One region of the Kineococcus lubricus genome, then DNA from elsewhere that is predicted to be linked to it. Evidence: riboswitches for the same ligand, from Rfam matches in the RefSeq annotation. Region 1 holds a riboswitch; each other region holds the start of a gene.
What was found. A riboswitch is a leader RNA that binds a small molecule or an ion and turns the genes downstream of it on or off. The one in region 1 is predicted to bind S-adenosylmethionine.

Region 1 (7,117 bases):
GCCCGCGCCGCCGCCGCGGGCGACGTCGTCGCGATCCACCCCGCGCGGCCGTGGCTGGAGTGGTCCAGGGAGGCGATCTGCGCGGCGACGTGGAACGGCTCGGAGTACGTCGTCGCGGCGACGGGGAGCAACCCGATCGCGTCGGTGGTCCCGGCCAGGAACGCCGCCCGCTGCACGGCGTCGAGGTGCCCGACGGGGTTGCGGGGGTTCGTGGCGGTGGTGTCCTCGAACGTCAGGCCCGTCAGGCCCTGGGCCTGCGCCGTGACGGCGAACCCCCGCAGCCGGGCGGGGGAGAACACCTGGTCCGGGGTCGTGCGGGAGCGGCGCCAGGCGGCCGGGTGCCACCCGCCGCCGTCGACCTCCAGGAACACGTGGAAGGGGGTGGTCATGTCTGGCTCCGTGGTCGGGGGTGGGGGTGGCGTGGCGGGCCGGGGCGACCGGTCCCACCGGGTCCCGGAGCGTCGGTCCGGGAATCCGCGAAGGCCCGTGCACGACGGGGCGGGTGTGTCACAGTGGGGCACCCGAGAGCGGAGGTGCGCGGTGCGTGGACGGCGGCTGTGGGCGCGGTTGTGCGCCGCTGCAACCACTTCGGCGGCTGCGGTGGTGCAGGGGCTGGCCCTGGCGGGGCACGGTCAGTGGGGGTTCCCCTGGGTACCGGCCGACCTCGACCTCGACCCCGAACCGGAACCAGGTCCCGGTGAACTCAGCTGGGCCGACTTCGAGGCGGAACTGCACGCGCTGCTGACCGCGCACGCCGACGGGCACGCCGAAGGGACCGGGGACGGGTCCCGTCCCGGCAGCGAACCCGTGCCCTGAGGCCCCGACCCGCCGGCGGCCGCGCTCGCGCGCGCCGGCCACCTCAGGCCCGCCCGGGTTCCGCGGTGGGCAACCCGGCCGCCTCCCACGCGGGGAACCCGCCCTCGACGTGCACGACGTCGGTGAACCCGGCGGCGAGCAGTTCGGCGGCCACGGGGCCCGACCCGGCGGGCGAACCGCAGACCACGACGATCCCCTGGTCGAGGCCGGTCAGCTGCGGCAGGGCCCGGGGGCCGCCGAGGGTGAACCTCGGCCCGACCTCGTCCTTGCCGACGACGACGGCCTGCGGCAGCGCGCCGTGCGCGGCCCGGCCGGCGTCGCTGCGGACGTCGACGAGCAGCGCGCCGCCGGCGACGGCGCGCCCGGCGGTCCCGGCGTCGACGAGGGGCGCGCCGAGGGGGACGGCGGCGGGGTCGCCGAGGGGGGCTGCGGTGCGGGGTTCCTGGCTCACGTCACTCCTGGTCGTCGGCTCACGCGCTCGCGCGAGGGGGTTCGGTCGGTCGTGACCCCCGTCGGGGTCAGCCCCGTCCCGGGATCGGGTCGAGGAACGTCCCGGGGGCCGGGCGCGCGTCCGTCAGGGGAGCCCAGCGGCCCTCGACCAGCCCGTACTCCAGCTCCGGGCCGGTGGTCAGGAAGCGCTCGAGGGCGGCCAGGAGCCGGGCGACGTCGGCCGAGCCCGTCCCCACCCCCGTCGAGGCCCGCAGCCCGCCCTCGACCAGGCCGAGGGAGTCGGCGAACCGGTGGGCGCAGAACCGCCCGTCCCGGACCCCGATGCCGTGCTCGGCCGACAGGTACGCGGCGACCTCGGACACCGGGCGCCCCGGGACGGTGAACGTCACGACCCCCACGGCGTCGGCCGGGTGCGGGCGCACGACCCGCACGCCCTCCAGCGCGGTCAGGCCCCGCACGAGCTGGTCGCGCAGCGCGGCCTCGTGGGCCTCCAGCGCCCCCGCCGGCAGGGCGGCGAGCGTCGCGCAGGCCTGCGCCAGCGCGACCGCGCCCACGACGTTGGGCGAGCCGGCCTCGTGCCGGTCCGGTCCCGCCGCCCAGCGCACCGCGTCGTGGCCGACGTCGAGCGTGGCGCCCCCACCGGCCAGGTACGGCTCCGCGGCGTCCAGCCAGTCCCGGCGCCCGACCAGGGCACCGGAACCGAACGGCGCGTACAGCTTGTGCCCCGACAGGGCGATCCAGTCGATCCCGTCGCCGGCGACGTCGACGCGGCGGTGCGGCAGCAGCTGGGCGCCGTCCACGGCGATGCGGGCACCGGCGGCGTGCGCGGCCCGCGCCAGGCGGCGCAGCGGCAGCACCTCCCCGGTGACGTTGGAGGCCCCCGCGACGGCCAGCACGGCGTACCGCCCGCTCGCCAGCTCGGCCTCCAGCCGGGCGGTGGTCTCCTCGGCGTCGGCGCCGCCGCGCACCACCGTCGTGCGCGCCGACCGCTCCCAGGACAGCAGGTTCGCGTGGTGCTCCACGTCGGCCACCAGCACCCGCCCACCGGCCGGGACGGCCCGGGCCAGCAGGTCGAGGGCGTCGGTGGTGCTGCGGGTGAAGACGACCACGTCGTCCGGGCGGGCCCCGACGAAACCCGCCACCTGCTCGCGGGCCCGCTCGAACAGCGCCGTGCAGACGCGGGACAGGTACCCGGCCCCGCGGTGGACGCTGGCGTAGTGCGGGAGCACCTGCGCCACGCGCGCCGCCACGGTGGTCAGCGCCGGGGCGCTGGCGGCGTTGTCGAGGTTCGCGTACGTCGCGGTGCCTCCGGTGGCCAGCGGGACCGCGGTGCCGGCGCCCACGACGGGCAGCAGCGGCGGGACGTCCCGGCCGGTGGGGCGGGCGGGGGACAGGGTGCTCGTCGTCACGCGAGGTCTCCTCGGGGAGTGGACCCCACCGGGAGGACCGGGATCGGCCCGGCGAGGTCCGCGCTTGCCGGGCCCACCTCGGGACCGGCCAGGTCGTCACCCGGGGCACCCCGCCGCGGAGGAGGGTTGCCGGCCAGCGAGCCGGGGCTTGTCGCTGGCGCTCATGACCTGTTCCGAGGTTGCCACGGAACGGCGGTCCAGATCAAGGTCGGCCCGCCGGGGGGAACGGGACCGAGCCCCGGGAACCCCGTCCCGGTGGCTTCCCCGCGAACCGCTTGTCGATCCCGCCGCCGTCGGTCTACATTCGGGGAACACCATCCAGAGCGGCCGAGAGTCCTGGCTCGACGACGCCGCAGCAACCCCCCGAGCCCGGGCGAGGGTGCTACCGCCAGGTCGATGGAGTCCGTGATGCGCACCACCGATGTCGTCGCCCCCTGCCCCGACCCGGGACCGGGACCCGCCCGATGACGATCGCCCCCCTCGTCGCCGGTGCGGCGGGGCGGCCGACGATCAGTTTCGAACTGTTCCCCCCGCGCTCGGAGGCGGGCCGGGAGACGTTGTGGCGCAGGGTTTCGGAGTTGACGGCGGCCGCACCGGACTTCGTGTCGGTGACGTTCGGCGCCGCCGGCGCCACCCGGGCCCCCAGCCGGGACCTGCTCGCCCACGTCCTGCGCACCACGGCCGTCCCCGCCATGGCCCACCTGACGTGCGTGGGGGCCTCGCGGCGGGAGGTCGTGGAACTCGCCGGGGAGTTCCTCGACGCCGGGGTCCGCAACGTCCTGGCCCTGCGCGGCGACCCGCCCGCCGGGGTTCCCGGCTGGAGGCCGCACCCCGACGGCGTCGGGACCGCCGGGGACCTGGTGCAGCTGCTCCAGGTCGCCGACCGGCGCCGCCTCGCGCGCCGCGGCGGCCCCCGCCCGGTCGACGAGGGACCGCTCAGCCTCGCCGTGGCCGCGTTCCCCCGGGACCGCGACGACCACGAGATGGCCGTCCTGCGCGCCAAGCAGGACGCCGGCGCGCACTTCGCGATCTGCCAGGTGACGTTCTGCGCCGCCGAGTACGCCGCGCTCGTGCGCCGCGCCCGGGCCGCGGGGATCACCCTGCCGCTGCTGCCCGGGATCGCCGCCACCGACGACCCCGGCCGGCTGCAGCGCATCGGCGCCCTCACCGGCGTCGCGCCCCCCGCCGGGCTGCTGGCCGCCCTCGACACCGACGACCCCGCGGCCCGCCGCCGCGCCGCCACCGCCTCCACCGCCGCGCTCGCCCGCGACCTCCTGGCCGCCGGGGCCCCCGGGCTGCACCTGTACACCTTCAACGCCGCCGGCCCCGCCCTCGACCTGCTCGACCACCTCGACCTCGACCGCTCCCGCCGAACCGACGACCGCCGCGCGACCGCCGCGGCAGGAGGACCGACCCGATGACCGAGAACCCCCCCGCCTGGACCGCGACGATCCTGGGCTACCCCCGCCTCGGACCCGACCGCGAGACGAAGAAGGCCCTCGAAGCCCTCTGGGCCGGCCGCGCCGACCTCGCCACCACCGAGCAGCGGCTCGCCGCCGTCCGCGCCGCCACCGTCCGCCGGCTCAACGCCCTCGGCCTGCCCGCGCACGACGGCTCCATCCCGTCGTCGTTCTCGGCCTACGACCAGGTGCTCGACGCCGCCGTCGCCGTCGGCGCCGTCCCCGAGCGGTTCGCCGACGTCGTCGCCGCCGACGGGACCGTCGACCTCGCCGGCTACTCCACGATCGCCCGCGGCCGCGGCGCACAGGCCCCGCTGGAGATGACGAAGTGGTTCGACACGAACTACCACTACCTCGTCCCCGAGATCGGCCCCGGCACGACGTTCCGCTTCGCCGACGACCGCGGCGTTCGGGAGTTCACCGAGGCGCTCGCCGACGGTTTCCTCACCCGCCCGGTCCTGGTGGGCCCGGTGACGTTCCTGCTGCTGGCCAAGGCCGCCGACGGCAGTCCCGCCGGGTTCGCGCCGATCTCCCGCCTCGACGACCTGCTCGGCGCCTACGCCGACCTGCTGAGCGCCTACGCCGCAGCGGGCGCGGAGTGGGTGCAGCTCGACGAGCCGGGCCTGGTCAGCGACTCCGCGACCGCCGGGGTCGAGGACCTGCCCGGCCTCGTGCGCGCCGCCTACGACCGGCTCGCCGCCGTCACCGGCCGCCCCCGGCTGCTCGTCGCCACCCCCTACGGCGACGCGAGCGGGTTCCTGGGGTCCCTGGGCGCCGTCGAGGGCCTGGCCCTGGACCTGGTGGAGGGGTCGGTGCCCGCCGACCGGTCGGTGCTGGCCGGCAAGACCGTCGTCGGCGGCGTCGTCGACGGGCACAACGTCTGGCGGGGCGACCTCGTGGGGGCCCTGGCCACGCTGCGGCGGCTCGAGGGGGCCGCCGCGCACGTCGTCGCCGGGACCTCGACCTCCCTGCTGCACGTGCCGCACGACGTGACCCGCGAGACCGCCCTCGACGAGCGGCTGCGCGGCTGGCTGGCCTTCGCCGACCAGAAGGTCGCCGAGGTCGTCCTGCTGGGCCGGGCCCTGGGCGACGCGGAGGCGGCCGGACCCGCCCTGGCCGCCGCGGCGGCGGCCCGCGCCGACCGGCTCGCGGCCCCCGGCGTCGTGCGCCCGGAGGTCCGCGACCGGCTCGCCGCCCTGACCCCGGAGGCGTTCCAGCGCAGCGACTACGCCACCCGCCGCGCCGCGCAGGAGCAGGCCCTGGACCTGCCCCTGCTGCCGACGACGACCATCGGCTCGTTCCCGCAGACCACCGAGATCCGCCGGGCTCGGGCGGCGTGGGCGCGCGGTGAGCTGACCCAGGCGGCCTACGAGGAGTTCCTGCGCGCCGAGATCGACCGCGTCGTGCGGTTGCAGGAGGACCTCGGCCTCGACGTGGTCGTCCACGGCGAACCCGAGCGCAACGACATGGTCCAGTACTTCGCCGAGCACCTCGACGGGTTCGCCGTCACCCAGCACGGCTGGGTGCAGTCGTACGGTTCGCGCGGCGTCCGGCCGCCGATCCTGTGGGGCGACGTGACCCGCCCGGCGCCCATCACCGTGCCGTGGAGCACGTACACCGCCGGCCGCACCGCCAGGCCCGTCAAGGGCATGCTGACCGGTCCGGTGACGATCCTGGCGTGGTCGTTCGTCCGCGACGACCAGCCGCTGGCCGACACCGCGAACCAGGTGGCCCTGGCCCTGCGCGACGAGGTCGGCGACCTCGAGGCGGCCGGCATCGGGATCGTCCAGGTCGACGAGCCCGCGCTGCGCGAGCTGCTGCCGCTGAAGACCGCCGACCAGAAGGCCTACCTGGACTGGTCCGTCGCCTCGTTCCGCCTCGCCACCGCGGGCGCCGGCGACGCCACCCAGGTCCACACCCACCTGTGCTACTCGGAGTTCGGCGAGGTCATCGACGCCATCGACGGCCTCGACGCCGACGTCACCAGCATCGAGGCCGCGCGCTCGCGCATGGAGGTCCTCGCCGACATCGCCGGCGCCGGCTTCGGCCGCGGCATCGGCCCGGGCGTGTACGACATCCACTCCCCGCGCGTGCCGTCGGCCGAGGAGGTCGCCGGGCTGCTGCGCGCGGCGGTGGCCTCGGTCCCGGCCCGCCAGGTGTGGGTGAACCCCGACTGCGGGCTGAAGACCCGCGGGTACGCCGAGACCACCGAGTCGCTGCGGCACCTCGTCGAGGCGGCCCGCACCGTGCGCGCCGAACTGCCCGCCGCCGCGCGCTGACGACCCACCCGGAACGAGAGAGGAACGACGTGTCCGTCGACGAGACGCTGCCGACCACCGGAGCACCCGCCCCCGCCGCCCCCGCCGCCGGGAGGCGGCTGCGGGGCGACCTGGGGGTGTGGAGCATCGTCTTCATGGTGGCCGCCGCCGCGTCCCCGCTGGGGGTGATCGGCGGGCCGGTGGCGATCGGGATCTCCACCGGCAACGGTGCGGGTTTCCCCGCGACGTACGTCGTCGCCGGCGTCGCGCTGCTGCTGTTCGCCGTGGGGTTCACGGCCATGACCCCGCACGTCGGGACGGCGGGGGCGTTCTCCGCCTACGTCAGCCGCGGCCTGGGGCGCCGCACCGGCCTGGGGGCCGGGTTCGCCGCCCTGCTGTCGTACCTCACGCTGGAGGCCGGCGTGTACGGGCTCATGGGACCGGGGGTCGACAACCTGCTCGTCAGCTACGGCCTCCCGCACGTCCCGTGGTGGGTGTACGCGCTCGCCGCGTTCGCCCTCGTGACCTTCCTGGGGCACCGGAACATCGAGCTGTCGGGCAAGGTCCTGGCCGTGGGGCTGGTCGCCGAGGTCGTCATCGTCCTCGTCTTCGACGCCGTGGTGGTGTTCTCCGGCGGGGACGGCGGGCTGTCGACCGGCATCGTCTCGCCCACCGCGATCCTCTCCGGCGCACCGGGTCTGGGCATCCTCTTCGCGATCCTGGG
Region 2 (7,117 bases), on a different contig from region 1:
GGGTGTTCACCGCCGCGTACGGCGTCCTGACCCTGCTCGTCGCGCTGGTCGCGCGCAGCGGCGTCGGGGCCGCCTCACCGCTGGGCGCGCTGCTCGGGGGGTGCCTCGTGGGGGGCCTGGGCGCGCTGGCCGCGCTGTGGCCGCTGCGCCCGGCGACGCCCCCGGTGGTGCCCGCCTGGGTGGTGGCGGCCTGGCGCCCGGCGGCCGCGGCGGTGCCGGCGCTGGTGGCCGTCGGCTCCCTGCTCGTGGCGCTCGCCCTGGTCCGGGGCCGCGCCGACGTCCTGGCGCTGCACGAGGCGCTGAGCCCGGGCGTGGTCGGCGGGGCGCTGCTCACCCTCGCCCAGGCGCTGCTGCTGCCCACGCTCGCCGTGTGGGGGGTGGCCTGGACGAGCGGGACCGGTTTCGCCGTGGGCACCGGGACCTCCGTGGCCCCCGGCGGGACGTCGCTGGACGTGCTGCCGACCGTCCCCGTCCTGGGCGCGCTGCCCGCACCCGGGGCCACGCCGGCGCTGGCGTGGGCGGCCGTCGCGCTGCCCGTCCTCGTCGGAGCGCTCGCGTGGGTGCTGGCCGCCCGCCGCGGCCCCCGGGTGGAGGGGCTGCTGCACCGCTGCGCCGCCGCGCTGGTCCACGGCGCGCTGACCGGGGCCGGGGTCGCGCTGCTGTGCGCCCTGGCGTCGGGCGCCCTGGGGCACGGCCGCCTCGGCGAGGTCGGCCCCGACGCGCTGCTGACCGGGGTCGTCGTCGCGGGCGAGGTCGCCGCGGGCGCCGTCCTCGCGGTGCTGCTGGGCCGGGGCTGGCGCGCCTGGCGCGGGGCGGAACTGGTGATCGACCTGCCCGGCGCCCCCGGCGGCGCCCCCCGGACCCCGCGCAAGCTCCTCGGCGACGACCGCCCCACCCCCTGAGCGGCCACCCCGCCCCACCCCACCGCCACCCCGCCGCGGGGACCCCCGGTCGGCGCCGCGGTCCCGTCCACCCGGGCCAGGGGTTTCGGGCCGGACCGCCCCGGCGGCTAGAGTCTGCCCACGTGCCCGTACGTGTGGTCGTCCTCGCCTCCGGATCCGGTTCGACCCTCCAGGCCCTCCTCGACGCCGACGACCCGGCGTGGCGGATCGTCGCCGTCGGTTCCGACAAGCCGGGGGTGACCGCGCTGGAGCGGGCCGCCGCCGCCGGGATCGAGACCTTCACCGTCAGCCCCGCCGACTTCGTCGACCGCCCCGCCTGGGACGCCGCGCTCGCCGCCGAGGTCGCCCGCCGCGCCCCCGACCTCGTCGTCCTCGCCGGGTTCATGCGCATCCTCGGCGCCCCGGTGGTCGAGGCCTTCGGCGGCCGGATGATCAACACCCACCCCGCGCTCCTGCCCTCCTTCCCCGGGGCCCACGGCGTCCGCGACGCCCTGGCCCACGGCGTGAAGGTCACCGGCTGCACCGTGCACCTCGTCGACGCCGGCGTCGACACCGGCCCGATCCTCGACCAGGCCGCCGTGCGCGTCCTGGACGACGACGACGAGGCCTCGCTGCACGAGCGCATCAAGACCCGCGAGCGCGAACTGCTCGTCGGCGTCGTCGGGCGACTGGCCCGCGCGACCCCCCACCCCGAGAGGACGGCACCCCGCTGATGGACCCCCAGGGCACGAAGGTCCCCGTGAAGCGCGCGCTGATCAGCGTCTACGACAAGACCGGCCTGGCCGAACTCGCCCAGGGGCTGCACGCGGCCGGGGTCGCCCTCGTCTCCACCGGGTCCACCGCCACCCGCATCGCCGCCGCGGGCGTGCCCGTGACCCCCGTCGAGGAGCTCACCGGGTTCCCCGAGTGCCTCGACGGCCGCGTCAAGACCCTGCACCCGCGGGTGCACGCCGGGATCCTCGCCGACCGCCGCCTGCCCGACCACGTCCGCCAGCTCGCCGAGCTCGACGTCGAACCCTTCGACCTCGTCGTCGTGAACCTCTACCCGTTCGCCGCGACCGTCGCCTCCGGCGCCGGCTACGACGACGTCGTGGAGCAGATCGACATCGGCGGCCCCTCCATGGTCCGCGCCGCCGCGAAGAACCACCCCAGCGTGGCCGTCGTCGTCGACCCCGCGGCGTACGCCGACGTGCTCGCCGCCGTCGCCGACGGCGGGTTCGACCTCACCGCCCGCAAGCGCCTGGCCGCGGCCGCGTTCGCGCACACCGCCGCCTACGACACCGCGGTGGCGTCCTGGTTCGCCGAGCAGACGCTCGACGAGGCCGACCAGGGCTGGCCCGCCGTCACCGGCGTCGCCCTGGAGCGCACCGCCGTCCTGCGCTACGGCGAGAACCCGCACCAGCAGGCCGCCGTCTACGCCGACCCGACGTCCGCGCCGGGCATCGCGCAGGCCGTGCAGCTGCACGGCAAGGCCATGTCGTACAACAACTACGTCGACGCCGACGCCGCCCTGCGCGCCGCGTACGACCTCGACGGGCCCGCCGTCGCCGTCATCAAGCACGCCAACCCGTGCGGGATCGCGACCGGCACCGACGTCGCCGACGCCCACGCCAAGGCCCACGCCTGCGACCCCGTCTCCGCCTACGGCGGCGTCATCGCGGCCAACCGCGTCGTGACCGCGGCCATGGCCGAGCAGGTCGCGCCCGTCTTCACCGAGGTCGTCATCGCCCCCGGCTTCGAGCCCGAGGCGCTGGAGGTCCTGCGGGCCAAGAAGAACGTCCGCCTCCTGCAGCTGCCCGAGGGCTACTCCCGGCAGGCCCGGGAGTGGCGCCCCGTCTCCGGCGGCGTGCTCGTGCAGGACCTCGACGCGATCGACGCCGAGGGCGACGCCCCCGCGAACTGGACGCTCGCGGCCGGTGAGGCGGCCACCCCGGAGGTCCTGGCCGACCTCGAGTTCGCCTGGCGCGCGGTCCGCTCGGTGCGCTCCAACGCGATCCTGCTCGCCAAGGACGGCGCGTCCGTCGGCGTCGGCATGGGCCAGGTCAACCGCGTCGACTCCTGCAAGCTGGCCGTCGCGCGCGCCGGAGCGGACCGGGCCACCGGGTCGGTCGCCGCGTCCGACGCGTTCTTCCCGTTCGCCGACGGCGCGCAGATCCTCATCGACGCCGGGGTCAGCGCGATCGTGCAGCCCGGCGGGTCCATCCGCGACGCCGAGGTCGTCGAGGCCGCCGCGAAGGCCGGCGTCACGATGTACTTCACCGGCGCGCGCCACTTCGCGCACTGAGGTCCGCCCGTGGCGCCGGCCGGTAGCGTCGGCACCGTGACCACCGAGCGCGTCCCCACCCCGGGCAACGCCGTCCTGCTGACGCTCGTCGGCGGGATCGTCGTCGCGCTGGTGCTGACGCTGCTGGCCGGCCCGACCCCGGGCGGGGTGCTGCTCGGGGCGGACCTGGCCGTCGCCGCCGTCCTGCGGCTGGTGCTGCCGGTGCGGGTCGCGGGAGCGCTCGCGGTCCGCTCGCGCGGGCTGGACGTCGCGATCCTCCTGGTGCTGGCGGTGTCGTGCCTGGTGCTGGCCGGCGTCGTGCCGACCCCCGTCTGAACCCCCCGACGGACGCCCCCTCCCGCCCACCGGGAGGGGGCGTCCGTCGTTCCCCTGCGCACCGGCCGGGCACCGGGGTAGGGTGCACCGATCCCATCCAGAGCGGCTGAGAGACCTGGCTCGACGACGCCGCAGCAACCCCCGCGGGGGTGCTACCGCCAGGACCGATGGAGGACGCCCCGCCATGTCCCTGCACGAGCCCCTGAAGTTCGCCTACTGGGTCCCCAACGTCTCCGGCGGGCTGGTCGTCTCCACGATCGAGCAGCGCACCAGCCACGACCCCGCCTACAACGTCGAGGTGGCCCGCGCCGCCGAGCGCGTCGGGTTCGAGTACGCCCTCACCCAGGTGCGGTACCTCGCCTCCTACGGCGCCGACGCCCAGCACGAGTCGACGTCGTTCTCGCTGGCGCTGCTGCTGGCGACCGAGCGGCTGAAGGTCATCGCCGCGGTCCACCCGTTCTTCTGGCACCCGGGGGTCCTGGCGAAGTTCGCGGCCACCACCCAGGAACTCACCGGCAACCGCCTCGCGCTGAACGTGGTGTCGGGCTGGTTCAAGGACGAGGCGACGCAGCTGGGGGTGACCTGGCACGAGCACGACGACCGGTACAAGCAGTCCGAGGAGTTCATCGAACTGCTGCGCGGGGTGTGGAGCCAGGACGGCTACAGCCAGTCCGGGGAGTTCTTCAACGCCACCGACATCACCTTCCGCCCGCAGCCCACGGCCGCGCCGGAACTGTTCCAGGGCGGGAACTCCACCGCCGCGCAGGCCATGGCCGGCCGCGTCTCGGACTGGTACTTCATGAACGGCAAGTCGATCGCGGACGCCGCCGCCGGGGTGCGGGAGGTCAGCGCGCTGGCCGCCGCGAACGGCCGGTCGGTGCGGTTCGGGCTGAACGGCTTCGCGCTGGTGCGCGACACCCGAGAGCAGGCCGAGGCGGTCCTGGAGGAGATCGTCGCCAAGGCCGACCGCGCCAAGGTCGAGGGTTTCGGCGCCGCGGTGCGGGAGGCCGGCGGTTCCACCCGCGACGGCAAGGGGATGTGGGCCGACAGCGGGTTCCGCGACCTCGTCCAGTACAACGACGGTTTCCGGACGGGGCTGGTCGGGACCCTCGACGAGGTGGCGCGCCGCGTCCTGGCGTACCGGCTGGTCGGCGTCGACCTGCTGCTGCTGGGGTTCCTGCACGTCAAGGAGGAGGTCGAGGCGTTCGGGGAACTCGTCATCCCCCGGGTGCGCGAGCTGGAGGCCCGGCTGGTGGCGGGGGAGGACCTGGACCTGGGCGCCGAGCTCGACGGGGCCGTCGCGGCGGCCACCGCACCCGTCCCCGTCTGAACCGGCCGCCGGGCGGGGCGGTGCCGGACCCGTGGCACCCTGGGCGGGTGCGACGTGCCGCGGTCCCGCTGGTGCTGGTGGCCGCCCTCGCCGCCTGCTCCCCGCCCCGCCCGCCGGCCCCGGTGCCGGTGAGCGCCGCCGCGCGACCGGCCCCCGTCCCCGTCGTCGTCCTCGACCCCGGCCACAACGGGGGCAACGCCGCGCACCCGGAGCAGATCGCGGTCCCCGTCCCGGCGGGGGGTTTCGAGAAGCCGTGCGGCACGACGGGGACGTCCACGGACAGCGGGTACCCCGAGCACGCCTACGCCTTCGACGTCGCCCTGCGCACCGCCGACCTGCTGCGCGCGCGGGGGGTCGAGGTCGTCCTGACCCGGTCCGAGGACACCGGCGTCGGCCCGTGCGTGGACGCCCGGGCCGCGGTGGCGAACGCGGCGGGGGCGGCGCTGGCGGTCTCGATCCACGCCGACGGAGCCGCGCCCACCTCCCGCGGTTTCCACGTCGTCGAACCGGGCCCGGCCCCCGACGGCGGCAACGCGGCGGTGCTGGCGGCCTCCGACGTCGCGGCGCGCGACCTGCTCGCCGCGTTCGGGACCGCCACCGGCCTGCCCCGGGCCGACCGCCTCGGGGACCTGGTGGAACCTGGCCTGACGCGGCGCTCGGACCTGGCGGGCCTGAACCTCGCGCGGACGCCGTCGGTGCTGCTGGAGTCGGCGAACATGCGCAACGCCGAGGACGCCGCGCTGCTGTCCGACCCCGCGTTCCGGCAGACCGCGGCGCGCGGCATCGCCGACGGCGTGTCGGCGTTCCTCGCGCGCGACCGCCCCTGAGACCGCTTACCTTCTGGGGGTGACCCTCGCGCCTGCCGACCCGACCGTGGAACTCGTCGTGCTCCTGACCGACGACGGGACCCCGTGCGGGACCGCGCCGAAAGCCGACGTGCACCACACCAGCACCCCCCTGCACCTGGCGTTCTCCTGCTGGATCCTCGACGGGCGGGGCCGCACGCTGCTGACCCGCCGCGCCGCCGCGAAGCGCACCTGGCCCGGGGTGTGGACGAACTCGTTCTGCGGGCACCCCGGCCCGGGGGAGGAACCGGCCGACGCGGTCGTGCGGCGTTCGGTGCAGGAACTGGGGGCGCCCGTCGTGGACGTCGCGTCGCTGCTGCCGACGTTCCGCTACCGCGCCGTCATGGACGACGGCACCGTCGAGAACGAGGTCTGCCCCGTGTTCACGGCGCGGCTGGCCGGGGACCTGGCCCTGGACCCCGACGAGGTGGACGCGTTCCGCTGGGTCGGGCTGGACGAGCTGCGGGCCGAGGTCGCGGCCGACCCGGCGCCGTTCAGCCCGTGGATGCTGCTGCAGCTGCGCGGGTTCTGACCGCCCGACCTCAGCCCGTCCGGCCCAGGTCGTGGGCGTCGAGGTAGTCCCGGACCAGCTGCTCGCTCACCCGGCCGCGGTCGGCCACGGACCGTCCCTGCGCCCGCGCCCACGCCCGCACCAGCTGCGGGTCGACGCCGGAGCGCCCGGTCCGGTCCGCGCCCGCGGTGGGCGCGGCCGCGGCGGCCGGGGCCACCCCCGGGGCGGGCAGCCGCGCGACGCTCACCGCCGCCCCCTCGGCGGCCAGCTCCCCGGCCTGCCCGGCGACGTCGGCGTGGTGGGTCAGCAGCACCACCTGCACGTCGCGGGCCAGTTCGGCCAGCGCCGCCAGCGCCGCCCGCGTGCGGGTCTCGTCGAAGGTCATCAGCACGTCGTCCAGCACCACCGGCAGCGGCCCCTGCCCCGACGCCACGAGGGCACGGTGCTGGGCGGCCACCGCCGCCAGCCGCAACGCCAGGAAGACCTGGTCCGCGGTGCCCTCGCTCAGCCCGTCGGCGCCCTCGAGCAGCTCCCCGTCCGCCCGGCGCACCCCCAGCCGCCGCTCCCCGCCGTCGTCCAGGGCCACCAGACCCGTCCAGCGCCCCCCGGTCAGCCGCGTCAGCACCTCACCGGCCTCGGCCAGCAGCGGGTTGGCGCGCGAGGCGGAGAACTCCTCCAGCTGCCGGCGCAGCACGGTGCGCTGCAGGTCCACCACGACGTAGCGCTCGGTGTCGGCCTGCAGCCCCGCCAGCGCCTCGGCGCGCCGGGCGGCCAGCACGTTGGCGTCGGCACCGGCGGTCAGCCGTTCCAGCTCCACCTCGGCCCGGGTGACGTCCTGCCGGGCCCGGGCCCACACCTCGTGGGCCTGCTCGTCCGCGAGCGCCGCCTCCTCGTCGTCGGTGCGCAGGTCGGCGTCGGAGCGCGGGCCGA
Region 3 (7,117 bases), on a different contig from region 1:
GAACTCCTCGAACGCGTCGGGCTGCCCGCCGCCCTCGCCGACCGGTACCCCGCCCAGCTGTCCGGCGGCCAGCAGCAGCGCGTCGGCGTCGCCCGCGCCCTGGCCGCCGACCCGCCCGTCCTGCTCATGGACGAGCCCTTCAGCGCCGTCGACCCCGTCGTCCGCGGCCAGCTGCAGCAGGAGTTCCTGCGCCTGCAGGCCGAGCTGGGCAAGACCATCGCCATCGTCACCCACGACATCGACGAGGCCGTCGTCCTCGGCGACCGCATCGCCGTCTTCCGCGCCGGCGGGCACCTCGCCCAGGTCGGGACCCCGGAGGAACTGCTGACGAAACCCGCCGACGAGTTCGTCCGCGGCTTCGTCGGCCGCGACCGCGGCTACCGCGGCCTGAGCTTCCTCAGCAGCGACGACCTGCCGGTCCGCCCCCTCGACGGCGCCTCCCCGGCCCCGGGGCCCGACGGCGTCTTCCGCGCCGGGGACTCCCTGCGCACCGTCGTCGACCTCACCCTCACCTCCCCGTCCGGCACGGCCGTGAAGGTCGACGGCGACGGGACCCCCATCGGCACCGTGCACCACCGCGACGTCGTCGACCTGCTGGAGACCCGTCGGTGAACCAGGTCCTGGAGTACGCGCGGAACAACTCCGCCACGATCCTCGACGCCCTGGGCCAGCACGTCGTCCTCGCCGTGCTGCCGCTGCTGCTCGGCGTGGCCGTCGCCCTGCCCCTGGGGTACCTCGGAGTGCGCTTCGGGTGGCTGTACCACCCCCTGCTCAACGTCTCCGGGCTCATCTACTCGATCCCGTCGCTGGCCGTGTTCGTCGCCCTGCCGTACGTGCTGGGCACGAAGATCCTGTCCCCCGTGAACATCGTCGTGGCGCTCGCGCTCTACACCGTGGCCCTCATGGCCCGCACCGTCGCCGACGGCCTGCGCTCGGTGGACCCCGCGCTCACCGAGGCCGCGACCGCCATGGGCTACCAGCGGACCCGCCGGCTGCTGGAGGTCGAGCTGCCGCTGGCCGCACCGGTGATCCTGGCCGGGGCCCGGGTCGCGGCGGTGTCGAACATCTCCCTCGTCAGCGTCGGCGCGCTGCTCGGCGTCGGTGGCCTCGGGGCGCTGTTCACCCGGGGTTTCCAGCTGGACTACACCGCGCCGATCATCGTGGGGATCGTGCTGTCGATCGCCCTGGCCGCGGTCGCCGACCTGCTCATCGTCGGGTTCCAGCGGGCCGTGACGCCCTGGACCCGCGCCGTGAAGGGGGCCTGACGTGGACGACGCGCCGTACCTGCTCGACGCGGCCCACTGGGCCTGGTCGAGCCCGGGGACCATCCCGCACCTGATCGTCGCCCACCTGGGCTACACCGCGATCTCGGTGCTCGTGGGTTTCCTCATCGCGTTCCCCGTCGGGCTGCTCATCGGGCACACCGGCAAGGGGTCGTTCCTGGCCATCAACGCCGGGAACGCCGGGCGCTCGCTGCCGACGCTGGGTCTGCTGAGCCTGCTCGTGGTCCTCATGGGGCTGGGTTTCACCCCGGTGCTCATCGCCCTCGTCGTGCTCGTGATCCCGCCGATCCTCACGTCCACGTACGCGGGGTTGCGCGCGGTCGACCCGAACGCCGTGGACGCGGCCCGGGGGATGGGGATGAGCTCGGCGCAGGTCCTGTTCCGCGTCGAGCTCCCGATCGCCCTGCCCGTCGTGTTCGGCGGCATCCGCGCCGCCGTCCTGCAGGTCGTGGCGACCGCGACGGTCGCCGCCTACGTCGGGCTGTCCGGGCTGGGCCGCCTGCTCATCGACGGCCTGGCCCTCAACGACTACGGCCGCATGGTCGCCGGGGCCGTCGTCGTCGCCGTCCTGGCGATCGCGCTGGACCTGCTGCTGGGCCTGGTCCAGCGGTACGCCGTCTCACCCGGCCTGACCGGCCGGGGCCTGCGGCGCGCACGGGGCACGCGATCCGTGGGAGAGTCCGGGGCGAGCCCGGAACCCGAACTCGTCAGCGCAGGAACGTCGAAAGGCACGTCATGAACCGCAGGAACCTGCTCGGTCTGGCCCTCGTGGGCTCCCTCACGGCGGGGCTGGCTGCGTGCGGCGGCGGCGACGACCCGCTGGCCTCCGACGCCGGCTCGGGGGACTCCACCGCCACCTCCGCCGTCATCGTCGGCTCGGCGAACTTCCCCGAGAGCGAACTGCTCATGGAGATGTACGCGCAGGTCTTGGAGGCCGAGGGCGTCGAGGTGCAGCGCAAGCCGAACATCGGTGCGCGCGAGCTGTACCTCAAGGCCCTCGACGACGGCTCGATCGACCTCATCCCCGAGTACAACGGGGCGCTGCTCGCCGCGCTGTCCGAGGGCGGCGCCCCCGAGGGGGTCTCCACCCCCGAGCAGGTGCTGGAGGCGCTGAAGCAGGTGCTGCCCGAGGGCACCGAGGTGCTCGAGCAGTCCGCCGCGGAGGACAAGGACTCGCTGTCGGTCACCGAGGCCACCGCCACCCAGTACCGCCTGACCTCGATCGCCGACCTCGCCCCGGTCGCGAAGGACCTCGTCGCCGGCGGCGGCCCGGAGTTCCAGGAGCGCTACCAGGGCCTGGAGGGGCTCAAGGAGCTGTACGGCGTGGAGTTCAAGGAGTTCAAGCCGCTGGACCCCGGTGGCCCGCTCACCGTCGGCGCCCTCAAGGACGGCACCATCCAGGTCGCGAACATCTTCACCACCGACTCCGCCATCACGACGAACGGGTTCGTCGTGCTGGAGGACCCGAAGAACCTGTTCCTGGCCCAGAACGTCCTGCCCCTCATCCGGTCGTCGAAGAACGACCAGACGATCACCGACGCGCTCAACGCGTTCTCGGCCAAGCTCACGACCGAGAACCTCACCCAGTACCTCGCGCAGGTCCAGGTGGACAAGAAGGACGTCGCCGCCGTGGCGAAGGACTTCCTGACGGCCAACGGGCTCGTCTGAGCCGCCCGTCGCGGGCCGGACGGCGCGTCCGGCCCGCGACCCCCGCACCCCCCGGTGGGGCCGGCGGGTGTTGACACGCGGCGAACGCGTCGGGCAGTGTGGCCCGCGCACACCCATCCAGAGCGGCTGAGAGATCTGGCTCCGTGACTCCGCAGCAACCCTCCGCGCGAGCGGGCGTGGGTGCTTCCGCCAGAACCGATGGAGGAACGTTGTCGAGCAGTTGCGCCCGGGGCTTCTTCGCCTCGCGCCGCCGTCACATCGACTACTGCCGCTGCGGCGCCACGTTCTGTTCCTGACCCCCCACGCTCACCGGCGCTGACCCGGGGCCGGGGCGGACGACCGTCCGCCCGGCCCGTCCGCCGTCCCCGCGGGGCACGACCCGACGGCACGGCGCAGCCCTGCCCGGGGCGCCGGTGAGGTGGGCTGCGCGGCAGCCGAACCGCCTCGCACGCACCCGCGCGCGGTGACCACCCCCCGGTCCCCGCCCGCCCCTCACGAACCCCACCGCCGACCCGGTCCTGCGCGCCAGGAGACCGGGCGCCCCACCGTTGGAGCCCGCCATGCTCGTCCGTCGCCGCACCACCCTCGCCGCCGCAGCCGCCGCCGCCCTCGGCGGGATGCTCGCCGGCTGCTCCTCGGGATCCGCGGGTGAGCAGGAACCGGTGGGGGAGCCCAAGACCGGCGGCAAGCTCACCTACCTCGAACCGCAGACGTGGACCACGCTGTACCCGCCCGCCGCGGGGTTCTACCCCAACGGGGGGATCGTCAACAACATCACCGACCGGTTGCTGTGGCAGAACCCGCAGACCCTCGAGCTCGAACCGTGGATCGCGGTCGCGCTGCCGGAGGTGAACGCCGACGCCACCCAGTACACCTTCACGCTGCGCGAGGGCGTCACCTACTCCGACGGGTCCCCGCTGGACGCGGCCAACGTGGTCGCCAACCTCGACCTCTTCGGCAAGGGCGACCCCGCCCGGGCCCTGACGGTGTCGGAGGCCATCAACAACTACGACCGCGGCGAGGTCGTCGACGAACGCACCGTCCGGTTCCACTTCACCGCTCCCGCACCGGGTTTCGCGCAGGCCGTGTCGACCATCAACTCCGGTCTGCTCGCCACGTCCACCCTGGCGCAGGACAGCGAGGGCTTCGGGCCCGGCAGCGCCGCGACCGTCATCGGCTCCGGGCCGTTCGTGGTCGACTCGGAGGAGGTCGGCACCCGGATCTCCCTCGTGGCGCGCGAGGACTACGCCTGGGCGCCGCCGTCGCGGCCCCACCAGGGCCGGGCGTACCTCGACGGCATCGACGTCGTCGTCGCCGGGGAGGACAGCGTCCGCGTCGGCACCGTCGTCGCCGGCCAGGCCGACCTCGCCCGCCAGATCGAGGCGCCGGACGAGGCGCAGTTCAGCGCCGACGGACTGGCGCTGCTGGCCGCCGCCACCAACGGCGTCAACAACGGGTTCAGCTTCCGGTTCCGGACCCCGCAGCTGCAGGACCTCGCCGTCCGGCAGGCGATCGTCGCCGGCATCGACCGGCAGGCCGTCATCGACACCCTGTTCAGCGACAGCTACGTGCTGGCCACCGGCGTCCTGGCGAAGTCGGCGCTCGGGTACGTCGACACCTCGGAGGAGTACCGGCACGACCCGGCCGCGGCGGCGCGGCTGCTCGACGGGGCCGGCTGGACGGTGGGCGCCGACGGCGTCCGCGCGAAGGACGGCGTCCCGCTGGCGATCACGTTCAACGAGGCCCTGCCGCAACCGCGCTCCAAGGAGGTCGTCACCCTGGTCCAGGAGCAGCTGGCCGACCTCGGGATCCGCGTCGACCTGTTCCCCGGCGACCAGGCCGCCCAGACCGCCGCCTCCCTGGACCCCGAGACCGTGCAGGTCTACCACTCCATGGTCGGGCGGGCCGACTACGACGTCCTGAAGTCGCAGTTCTTCTCCAGGAACCGCAACACCCTGCTGAACCTGGACACCACCGACGGGTCCCTCGGCGACCCCGAGCTCGACGCCCTGCTGAACGACATCGCCTCCGAACCCACCACCGACGCGCGTCAGGCCGCCTCCGAGGCCGCGCAGCGCCGGCTGGCCGAGCAGGCCTACGTCGTCCCGCTGTTCGAGGAACCGCAGGTGTTCGGCTTCCGCTCCGACGTGCAGGGTTTCGCGACCGAGTCGGTGGGCCGGCCCCTGTTCCACGCCACGTGGCTGAACCGGTGAGCACCCCGTCCCCGGCCGGCGCACCGGGAGGACGGCGGTGACGTACGTGCTGCGGCGCGCCGGCCAGGCCGTCGTCGTCCTGGTCCTGGCCTACGCGCTGACCTACGTCCTGCTCGCCGCGCTGCCCGGCGACGCCGTCCTGGCCCGCTTCGGCAGCCCCGAACTGGGGTTGTCCCCCGAGCAGCTGGCCGACATCCGCGCCGCCTACGGGGCCGACCGGCCCCTGCCCGTGCGGTTCGCCGAGTCCGCGTGGGCCTTCCTCGGCGGGGACCTGGGGTACTCGGTGCAGAGCGGGGCCGCGGTCTCCACCCTCCTGGCCGCCGCCCTGCCCTCGACCCTGGTGCTGGCCGCGCTGGGCCTGGCCCTGGCCGTGGTCCTGGCCGTGGTCATCGCCGTCGTCGCCACCCACGGCCGCGGCCGCTGGCTGCGCCGGGCGTTCCGCAACCTGCCGCCGCTGTTCGTGTCGCTGCCGGTGTTCTGGATCGGGATCCTGCTCATCCAGGTCCTGTCCTTCCGCCTGGGGCTGGTGCCCGTCATCGGCGCCGGCCCCGTCGAGGCGCTGGTGCTGCCCGTCCTCACCATCGCGGTGCCCATCGCGGCGCCGCTGGCGCAGGTGCTGATGCGCAGCGTCGACGACGTCGTCCGGATGCCGTTCGTCCCCGTGGTGCGCGCCCGCGGCGCCGGCACCGGCTGGCTGCTGTGGCACGACGTCAGCCGCAACGCCGTCCTGCCCGCGCTGACGATGGCCGGGCTGCTGTTCGGCGAGCTCGTCGGCGGCGCCGTGGTCACCGAGGCTGTCTTCGGCCGCGCCGGGATCGGGCAGCTCACCGCCCAGGCCGTCGCCAACCGCGACACCCCCGTCCTGCTGGCCGTCGTGGTCCTGTCCACGGTGGCCTACGTGGTGATCAACCTCGTCGTCGACCTGCTCTACCCCGTGCTCGACGCGCGGCTGCGCACCGGAGGAGCCCGATGAGCGCCACGACCACCCCACCCACCCCGCCCGTGCCGGCCCCGGACGCCCCGCGCCGGCGACGGCGCCGGGTCCCGGCGGGGGTCCTGGTCCCCGCCGCCGTCGTCCTGCTCGCCCTGGCCTGGGCGCTGGTCCCGGGCGTCTTCGCCCCCGGCAGCCCCACCGCGACGGTGGCCCCGTCGCTGCAGGCCCCCAGCGCCGAGCACTGGTTCGGCACCGACGCCACCGGGCGGGACCTGTTCACCCGCGTCGTCCACGGGGCCTCGCACTCGATCCTCGGCGCCGTCGTGGCCGTCGCCGTCGGCTTCGCCGTCGGCACCCTGACCGGCGTCCTGGCCGGGTCGCTGGGCGGCGCGGTCGACGACGTCCTCATGCGCCTGGTCGACGTCCTGCTCGCCGTCCCCGGCCTGCTGCTGTCCCTCAGCGTCGTCATCCTGCTCGGCTTCGGCACCACCAACGCCGCCGTCGCCGTGGGCGTCACCTCCATCGCCGTCTTCGCCCGCCTGGCCCGCGCCGAGGTCGTGCGGGTGCGCGTCAGCGAGTACGTGGAGGCCGCCTACGGCTCCGGCGGCACCTTCGGCTCGGTGCTGCGCCGGCACGTCCTGCCGAACTCCCTGACCCCCGTCGTGGCGCTGGCCGCGCTGCAGTTCGGCTCGGCCGTCCTGCAGATCTCCACCCTCGGCTTCCTCGGCTACGGCGCCCCGCCGCCCACCCCGGAGTGGGGCCTGCTCATCGCCGAGGGCCGCAACTACGTCGCCACCGCCTGGTGGCTGACCGTCCTGCCCGGGGTCGTGGTCGTGGCCGTCGTCCTGGCCACCAACCGCCTCAGCCAGTCGATCCGCGGGAGCGTGGCGTGAACCCCCTGCTGAACGTGCGCGACCTGCGCATCGAGTACACCACCGGCCGCGGCGCGGTCCGCGCCGTCGACGGGGTGTCCCTCGACGTCGAACCCGGCCGCGTCACCGCCCTGGTGGGGGAGTCCG
Region 4 (7,117 bases), on a different contig from region 1:
TTCTTCGACGCCTACGGCCGCGTCCCCGCCCTGGTCGCCGACCTCGACGACCTCGCCGGGTTGTGCCGGGCCCTGGTCGCGCAGGAGGCCGAGCAGGGGGTCGTGTTCTTCGAGCCCGCGATCGAGCCGCAGCTGTACGCCCCGCGGCTGGGCAGCCTGCGGGAGGTGACCCGGGTGGTGCTGGGCGCGTTCGCCGACGCCGGGCGCGAGCACGACGTCGAGGTCGGTGCGCTGGTGACGGTGAACACCGACCAGGACGAGCCGATCGCCGCCGACCTCGCCGCGATCGCCGCCGAGTTCGCCGGCGCCGGGGTGACCGCCTTCGGGACCGCGGGTTTCGAGGAACCGTCCGGGCTGGGGCGTTTCGCGGGGTGCGCGGCCGCGGCCCGCGCGGCGGGGCTGCCCGTCGTCGCCCACGCCGGCCAGACCGGCGGGTGGGAGTGCGTCGCCGAGGCCGTCGACGTCCTGGGCGCCACCCGCATCTCCCACGGCGTCCGGTCCGTGGAGGAACCGCGGTTCGTCCAGCGCCTGGTCGAGGCCGGGATCGTGCTGGACGTGGCGCCGGTGTCCAACGTGGCGCTCGGCGTGGTCGCCGACCTGGCCTCGCACCCGGCGCCGGTCCTGCACCGCGCCGGGGTGGGCGTCACCCTCAACGCCGACGACCAGTTGTGGTTCGGGCGCAGCGTGAGCGACCAGTACGCGGTGGCCCGCGACGTGTGGGGGCTGCCCGACACCGAGCTCGCGGCCCTGGCCGGTCACGGGTTGCGGGTGGAGGGCATGAGCAGCGCGACCCGGCAGCGCCTGGGGCGGGGGCTGGCGGACTGGCTGGGCGCCCCGTGAGCCTGCTGCTGTCGGCGTTCGAGATCAACGGCCCGAACCTCACCAGCCAGGGGTTGTGGGCGCACCCGGAGCAGGAGTCGTCGCGGTACACCGACCTCGCGCACTGGACGGGCCTGGCCCGGCTCCTGGAGGACGGGGGTTTCGACCTGCTGTTCCTGGCCGACTCCCCCGGGTACCCGGTGCTGGACGGCGCCGTCCCGGACGTGACGTTCGAGCAGGCCGTCGAGATGCCGACGAACGACCCGCTGCTGCTGGTCCCGGCCATGGCCGCCGTCACCGACCGGCTGGGTTTCGCGGTGACGGCCTCGACGACCTTCGAGGGCCCCTACCCCAACGCGCGGCGGTTCGCGACGCTGGACCACCTGACCGGGGGGCGGATCGGCTGGAACGTCGTCACCACGTCCTCGCCGGTGGTCAGCGACCTGCACGGCCGGGACGCGCTGCCGCCGCACGACGTGCGGTACGACGTCGCCGACGAGCACCTCGAACTCAGCTACCGGTTGTTCGAGGGCAGCTGGGAGGACGGTGCGGTGCTCGCCGACAAGGCCGCCCGCCGCTACGCCGACCCCCGCCGGGTGCACGAGGTCCACCACGAGGGGCGGTGGTTCTCCTCGCACGGGTACTTCAAGGTCGAGCCCTCCCCGCAGCGCACCCCGGTCATCTTCCAGGCCGGGGCCAGCGACCGAGGCCGGGAGTTCGCGGCCACCCACGCCGAGGTCGTCTTCCTGCAGGGCCGCGACGCGGCGTCGCTGCACCGGCAGGTGCGGGACGTGCACGCCCGCGCGGCGGCGCACGGGCGGGCCCCGGGGTCGGTGCGCACCCTGGCGGGCCTGAGCGTCGTCCTGGGCCGCGACCGCGCCCACGCCCGCGCCCGGCTCGAGGAGTACCTGTCGTGGGTGGACCCCGAGGCCGCCCGCGCCTACTACGCGGCGATGACCGGGATCGACCTGACCGCGCTGGACCCCGCGGGCAGCTTCTCGGACCTGCGGACCGAGGGCGGGCGCACCCAGGTCGAGCGGTACCGGGGCGAGACGGTCGCGCGGGCCACGGCGGACTTCCTGCGCTTCGGGATGCGCGAGTTCGTCCTGGCCGGGTCCGCGGTGGACGTCGCCGACGACCTGCAGGCCCTCGTGGAGCGCACCGGGGTCGACGGGGTCAACCTCACCCCGTTCGTCGTCCCGGGCTCCTACCGGGAGTTCTGCGAGCAGGTCGTCCCCGAGCTGCGCCGGCGCGGGCTCGTCGACGGACCGGACGGCCGTGCGGCAGGCTCTACCCTGCGAGAGAAAATCTTCGGCGCGGGCCGCGCGAGGCTGCCCGCCGACCACCCGGCGGCCCGGTTCCGCCCGGCCCACGAGGAGCAGCCGTGAGCGAGGTCCCCACGAGGTCCCGGACCCGGGTCGGGGGTGTCGGCGTCGAGCTCAACGGCGTCAACGCCGTCGCCGAGGACGAGCGGCACGGCCGGCCGCGGGACCTGTTCTGGCCGTGGTTCGCCGCCAACGTCTCGGTGCTGGCCGTCAGCTACGGCTCCTTCGTCCTCGGGTTCGGCATCTCGTTCTGGCAGGCGACGTTCGTCTCGGTCGCGGGCGTCGTGGCGTCCTACGTGGTCGTGGGGCTCGTCGCGATCGCCGGCAAGCGCGGGTCGGCGCCGACGATGACGTTGTCGCGGGCCGCGTTCGGGGTCCACGGCAACCGGCTGCCGTCGCTGGTGTCGTGGCTGCTGACCCTGGGCTGGGAGACGTCCCTGGCGGCCGTCGCGGTGCTGGCCACGGCCACCGTCCTGGACCGGCTCGGCGCCGGCGGCGGGACGGGGACGAAGCTCGTGGCCCTCGTCGTGGTCGTGGCGCTGATCGTCCTGGGCGGCACCCTGGGGTTCGGCGTCATCATGCGGATGCAGCGCTGGATCACGGTCGTGACGGCGGTCCTGACGGTGGCGTACATCGCCTTCGCCGCCCACTCCGTCGACCTGGCGGTGGTGGGGGCGATCCCCGCCGGCGGCACCGCGGCCGTGGTCGGCGCCTTCACCATGGTCATGACCGGGTTCGGCCTGGGCTGGGCCAACGCCGCGGCCGACTACTCCCGCTACCTGCCGCGGGAGGCCTCCAGCGGCGGGGTGGTGCTCTGGACGACCCTGGGCAGCTCGATCGGGCCGGCGGTGCTGCTGGTGTTCGGCGCCCTCGTCGTGGGCTCGGACCCCGACCTGGGCGCGCTCGTCGGCAAGGACCCCGTGGGGGCGCTGACGACGATCCTGCCGACGTGGTTCCTCGTGCCGTTCGTCGTGGTGGCCGTCCTGGGCCTGGTCGGCGGCGCCGTCATGGACATCTACTCCTCGGGGCTGGCGCTGCTCAACGTGGGCCTGCGCGTCCCCCGCCCCGTGGCGGTGCTCGTCGACGGCGCCCTCATGGTCGCCGGCGCCACCTACATCGCGTTCTTCTCCGCCGACTTCCTCACCCCGTTCCAGGGGTTCCTCATCACCCTGGGCGTGCCGATCGCGGCGTGGGCGGGGATCTTCCTGGCCGACCTGGCGACCCGGCGCCGCGGGTACGCCGAGGCCGAGCTGCTCGACGCCGGGGGCCGCTACGGCTCGGTGCGCGCGCTGCCGGTGGCGACGATGGTCGCGGCCACCGTGGTGGGCTGGGGCCTGGTGACCAACCAGAACGCGAGCTGGCTGACCTGGCAGGGCTACCTGCTGGGCCCGATCGGGGGCCGCGAGGGCGCCTGGGCCTACGCGAACCTCGGGGTCCTGCTGGCCTTCGCGATCGGCTTCGCCGTCGTCGCGGTGTTCGGCCGGCCGGCGGTGCGGCGGCAGGAGAGCCGCTGAGGCCCCCGCCGCCGCGCACCGGCCGCGCGGGGGTCAGGCCCGCTGGACGGTGACCTTCGGCGGGACCTGCAGCGTCTGCGCGATGACGCAGTACCGCTCGGCGAGGGAGACCATCTTCGCCTCCGTCGCCTCGTCGGCGTCGGAGGTGAAGTCGAAGGTGATGGTGACGTCGGTGATCCCGATCGGGACCTCCCGGGAGACCCCGAGGGTGCCGCGGGCGTCCCAGTGCGCGTCCACGGCCACGGAGGCGTTGCGCAGCTCGACGCCCATGGCCGTCGCCACGCTGCGCAGCGTCACCCCGGCGCAGGCCGCCACGGCCTCGCAGAGCATGTCGGCCGAGCAGGCCTCGGTGCCGTCGCCGCCGGCGGCGGGGTGCAGCCCGGCGCGGGTCGTCCCGGCGAAGCCGTCGACCGAGACGCCGATGGACTGCCCGTCCAGGACGGCCACCGCCCGGGCCGGGACCAGCGCCTTGGCGGGGTCCTCCCGGTAGGAGTCCTTCAACGGCTTCTGCAGGGCTCTGAGCTCGGTCGAATCCACCGGCGAAGCTTAGGCCCGGCCACGGCCCGGCCCGCAACCTCCCGCCGGGGTCGGCCACACTGGCCGGTGTGAAGTGGACCACCGCGGTGCGGACGCTGGAGGAGGTCGCCGACCGCTGCGCGCACGTGAGCCGTCAGCCGGCCGGGATCGTGCGGTTGCGGGTGGAGCAGGCGTGGGTGTTCGGCGCCCTGCTGGGGCCGCGGCGGGACGTGCTCGACGACGCCGGGGCGGTGCGGGTGGCCCTGGTGACGAACGCCGACGAGGCCGACTGCGCGCACCTGACCCAGCCGCCGGCCGCCGGGCACTGGCTGGCCGCCTCCGGGCTGGCGACCCGGCCGGTGACCCTGACGTTCCGGTCCGCGCAGGCGCCGGTGTGGAACCACCTGGTCGAGCGGCCGGTGCTGTTCTGGACGGTCGGGGACGGCACCGACCACGAGGTCCTGGGGCAGCTGCGGGCCGGCGACGGCGAGTTGCTGCGCCCGGAGCCGCCCACGCCCGCCGAGCTCGCCGGGCGGCTGGACCGCGAGCTCGCGGTCAGCCTGGGGGCGCTGGGCCGCGCGGCGCGCGCGTACGACGAGAAGCGCTGGGCGCCGGGGGCTCCCGCGCGGCGGGCCGACGCGCTGGCCGACGCGGCCCTGGGGTACCTGGACCTGCGCGCCGCCCGGGACGGGCTGGGCCCGGCTAGCCTCGGCGCATGAGCGACCCCACCCCCGAGGACGTCCCGCAGAAGCTCGCCTACCGGCTGCTGACCGGCACCGACGACCGCTCGTTCTGCGAGAAGGTGAGCGCGGCGCTGGCCGACGGGTACGTCCTGCACGGCAGCCCGTCGGTGACCACGACCGGGGGCGTCACCGTCGCCGCGCAGGCCGTCGTCCTCCCCCACGCCCTGCCCCCCGCGCGCGCCTGAGGTCCGGCCGGGGCGCTCGCGGCCGGGGGCGGACCGGCGGGAACCGTCCACGCTGTCGGACAGCCGGTGTTAAGCTCGGGGCAGGTCATGAGTGACAGCGGTAAGCCCTGGCTTGCTGTCCGGCAACCCTCCTCCGCGGCGGGGTGCCCCAGGTGAGGACCTGGCCGGACGGACCCGTCCGGCAAGCGCGGATCGCCGGACGCCGGTCGATCACGGGAGCCCTGCGAGCCGCGCGCCCGCCCGTACGACCTCCCGGAGTGTCCCCGTGTCCACTGCCCCCTCCCTGCCCGACAAGCCCAAGCGCCGCGGCGTGCTGTACGCCGTCATCGCCGCCGTCGTCGTCATCGCCGTGGTGGTCGTGGCCCTCGTCCTGGGCAACCGGGACGACTCCACCAGCACCAGCGCCGCCGGAGCCGGCGAGGCGAAGACCGTGAAGATCGGTGTCGCCGACAAGTCGCTGCCGTACTGGACGACGTACAGCGAACTGGCGAAGTCCCGGTTCAACGTCGACGTCGAGCTGGTCAACTTCTCCGACTACACGCTGCCCAACCCGGCGCTGTCGCAGGGTGAGCTGGACCTCAACCAGTTCCAGCACATCCAGTACCTCGCGAACTACAACGCGACCGCCGACGACGACCTGCAGCCCATCGGCGCGACCGCCGTCTACCCGCTGCCGCTGTACTCCCTCACCGCGGGGTCCGTCGAGGAACTGCCCGCCGACGCGAAGGTCGCCATCCCCAACGACGCCATCAACGAGGCGCGCGGTCTGCTCGTCCTGCAGCAGGCCGGCCTGGTGACGCTGAAGGACGGCGGCACCCCGTTCTCCACCACGAACGACATCGAGTCCTCCAAGGTGGAGGTCGTCACCGTCGCCGCCGACCAGACCGCCAGCGCGCTGCAGTCCGGTTCCGTGGCCGCCGCGATCGTCAACAACAACTTCGCCACCGCGGCGAAGCTGTCCGAGGACTCCGTCATCGTCGACGACGACGCCACCTCCCCCGCGGCGGCGCCCTACGTCAACATCTTCACCGCCCGCAAGGCCGACACCGGCAACCAGACGTACCTGGACCTGGCGGCGCTGTGGCACGACCCGGCCGTGCAGGAGGTGTTCCTGCAGGACAACCCGAGCGCGATCGTCCGCGACGTGCCCGCCGCCGACCTGCAGGCGGAGACCGCGGAGGTCGAAGCCGACGCGAAGGCCGCCTCGGCCAAGTGACCGCCCTCATCACGCTGACCGACGTCAGCAAGCGCTTCGACCGCCGCGACGGGTCCTCCGTCGCGGCGGTCGACGCCGTTTCCCTCCAGGTCGAGCAGGGCGAGGTCCTCGCGGTCATCGGGTACTCCGGCGCCGGGAAGTCCACGCTCGTCCGGCTGCTCAACGCGCTGGAGAGACCGACCTCGGGCAGCGTCGTCGTCGCCGGTCAGGACCTCACGAGGCTGTCCGAGGGTGAACTGCGCGCGGCCCGGTCGAAGATCGGGATGATCTTCCAGCAGTTCAACCTGTTCCGGTCCCGGACGGTCGCCGGGAACGTGGCGTACCCGCTGAAGGTGGCGGGCGTGGCGAAGGCCGAGCGGGACCGGCGCACCGCCGAGCTGCTCGACTTCGTGGGCCTGCTCGACCGCGCCCACGCCTACCCCGAGCAGTTGTCCGGCGGCCAGAAGCAGCGGGTCGGCATCGCCCGCGCGCTGGCGACGAACCCGCCGCTGCTGCTGGCCGACGAGGCCACGAGCGCGCTGGACCCCGAGACCACCACCGAGGTCCTGTCGCTGCTGCGGCGCGTCAACGCCGAGCTCGGGGTGACGATCGTCGTCATCACCCACGAGATGGAGGCCGTGCGGCAGATCGCCGACCGGGTCGCGGTCATGGAGAACGGGCGGGTCGTGGAGGTCGGGGACACCTACGACGTGTTCTCCGACCCGCGGACCCCCGCCGCGCAGCGGTTCGTCCGCAGCGCCACCCACGACCGGCCGTCCGCGGACACCCTGGCGAGGTTGCGCACCCACCACCCGGGCCG

Region 2: another riboswitch for S-adenosylmethionine. It lies ahead of sfnG (dimethylsulfone monooxygenase SfnG); the one in region 1 lies ahead of ACRYRX_RS15795 (methylenetetrahydrofolate reductase).
Region 3: another riboswitch for S-adenosylmethionine. It lies ahead of ACRYRX_RS09405 (TIGR04028 family ABC transporter substrate-binding protein); the one in region 1 lies ahead of ACRYRX_RS15795 (methylenetetrahydrofolate reductase).
Region 4: another riboswitch for S-adenosylmethionine. It lies ahead of ACRYRX_RS08095 (MetQ/NlpA family ABC transporter substrate-binding protein); the one in region 1 lies ahead of ACRYRX_RS15795 (methylenetetrahydrofolate reductase).

What each region holds. Positions count from the first base shown of each region.
Region 1 covers NZ_JBJLSK010000020.1:18,998-26,114, reverse strand. Annotated here, with positions in the region: gene ACRYRX_RS15815 (LLM class flavin-dependent oxidoreductase) at 1-389, opposite strand, end outside; gene ACRYRX_RS15810 (hypothetical protein) at 541-816, shown strand; gene ACRYRX_RS15805 (rhodanese-like domain-containing protein) at 860-1,267, opposite strand; gene ACRYRX_RS15800 (aminotransferase class V-fold PLP-dependent enzyme) at 1,335-2,675, opposite strand; SAM riboswitch class IV at 2,731-2,844, opposite strand; SAM riboswitch class I at 2,987-3,078, shown strand; gene ACRYRX_RS15795 (methylenetetrahydrofolate reductase) at 3,140-4,096, shown strand; gene metE (5-methyltetrahydropteroyltriglutamate--homocysteine S-methyltransferase) at 4,093-6,414, shown strand; gene ACRYRX_RS15785 (APC family permease) at 6,444-7,117, shown strand, end outside.
Region 2 covers NZ_JBJLSK010000001.1:210,149-217,265, reverse strand. Annotated here, with positions in the region: gene ACRYRX_RS00980 (cell division protein PerM) at 1-902, shown strand, start outside; gene purN (phosphoribosylglycinamide formyltransferase) at 1,025-1,615, shown strand; gene purH (bifunctional phosphoribosylaminoimidazolecarboxamide formyltransferase/IMP cyclohydrolase) at 1,615-3,186, shown strand; gene ACRYRX_RS00965 (DUF3017 domain-containing protein) at 3,223-3,501, shown strand; SAM riboswitch class I at 3,592-3,675, shown strand; gene sfnG (dimethylsulfone monooxygenase SfnG) at 3,686-4,831, shown strand; gene ACRYRX_RS00955 (N-acetylmuramoyl-L-alanine amidase) at 4,879-5,658, shown strand; gene idi (isopentenyl-diphosphate Delta-isomerase) at 5,678-6,208, shown strand; gene ACRYRX_RS00945 (AAA family ATPase) at 6,219-7,117, opposite strand, start outside.
Region 3 covers NZ_JBJLSK010000010.1:56,407-63,523, reverse strand. Annotated here, with positions in the region: gene ACRYRX_RS09425 (ABC transporter ATP-binding protein) at 1-612, shown strand, start outside; gene ACRYRX_RS09420 (ABC transporter permease) at 609-1,265, shown strand; gene ACRYRX_RS09415 (ABC transporter permease) at 1,267-2,022, shown strand; gene ACRYRX_RS09410 (ABC transporter substrate-binding protein) at 2,019-2,951, shown strand; SAM riboswitch class I at 3,062-3,156, shown strand; gene ACRYRX_RS09405 (TIGR04028 family ABC transporter substrate-binding protein) at 3,512-5,164, shown strand; gene ACRYRX_RS09400 (ABC transporter permease) at 5,202-6,137, shown strand; gene ACRYRX_RS09395 (ABC transporter permease) at 6,134-6,991, shown strand; gene ACRYRX_RS09390 (dipeptide ABC transporter ATP-binding protein) at 6,988-7,117, shown strand, end outside.
Region 4 covers NZ_JBJLSK010000008.1:102,187-109,303, forward strand. Annotated here, with positions in the region: gene ACRYRX_RS08065 (adenosine deaminase family protein) at 1-840, shown strand, start outside; gene ACRYRX_RS08070 (NtaA/DmoA family FMN-dependent monooxygenase) at 837-2,207, shown strand; gene ACRYRX_RS08075 (purine-cytosine permease family protein) at 2,204-3,658, shown strand; gene ACRYRX_RS08080 (OsmC family protein) at 3,692-4,195, opposite strand; gene ACRYRX_RS08085 (DUF7711 family protein) at 4,264-4,893, shown strand; gene ACRYRX_RS08090 (DUF1737 domain-containing protein) at 4,890-5,102, shown strand; SAM riboswitch class IV at 5,186-5,296, shown strand; gene ACRYRX_RS08095 (MetQ/NlpA family ABC transporter substrate-binding protein) at 5,368-6,318, shown strand; gene ACRYRX_RS08100 (methionine ABC transporter ATP-binding protein) at 6,315-7,117, shown strand, end outside.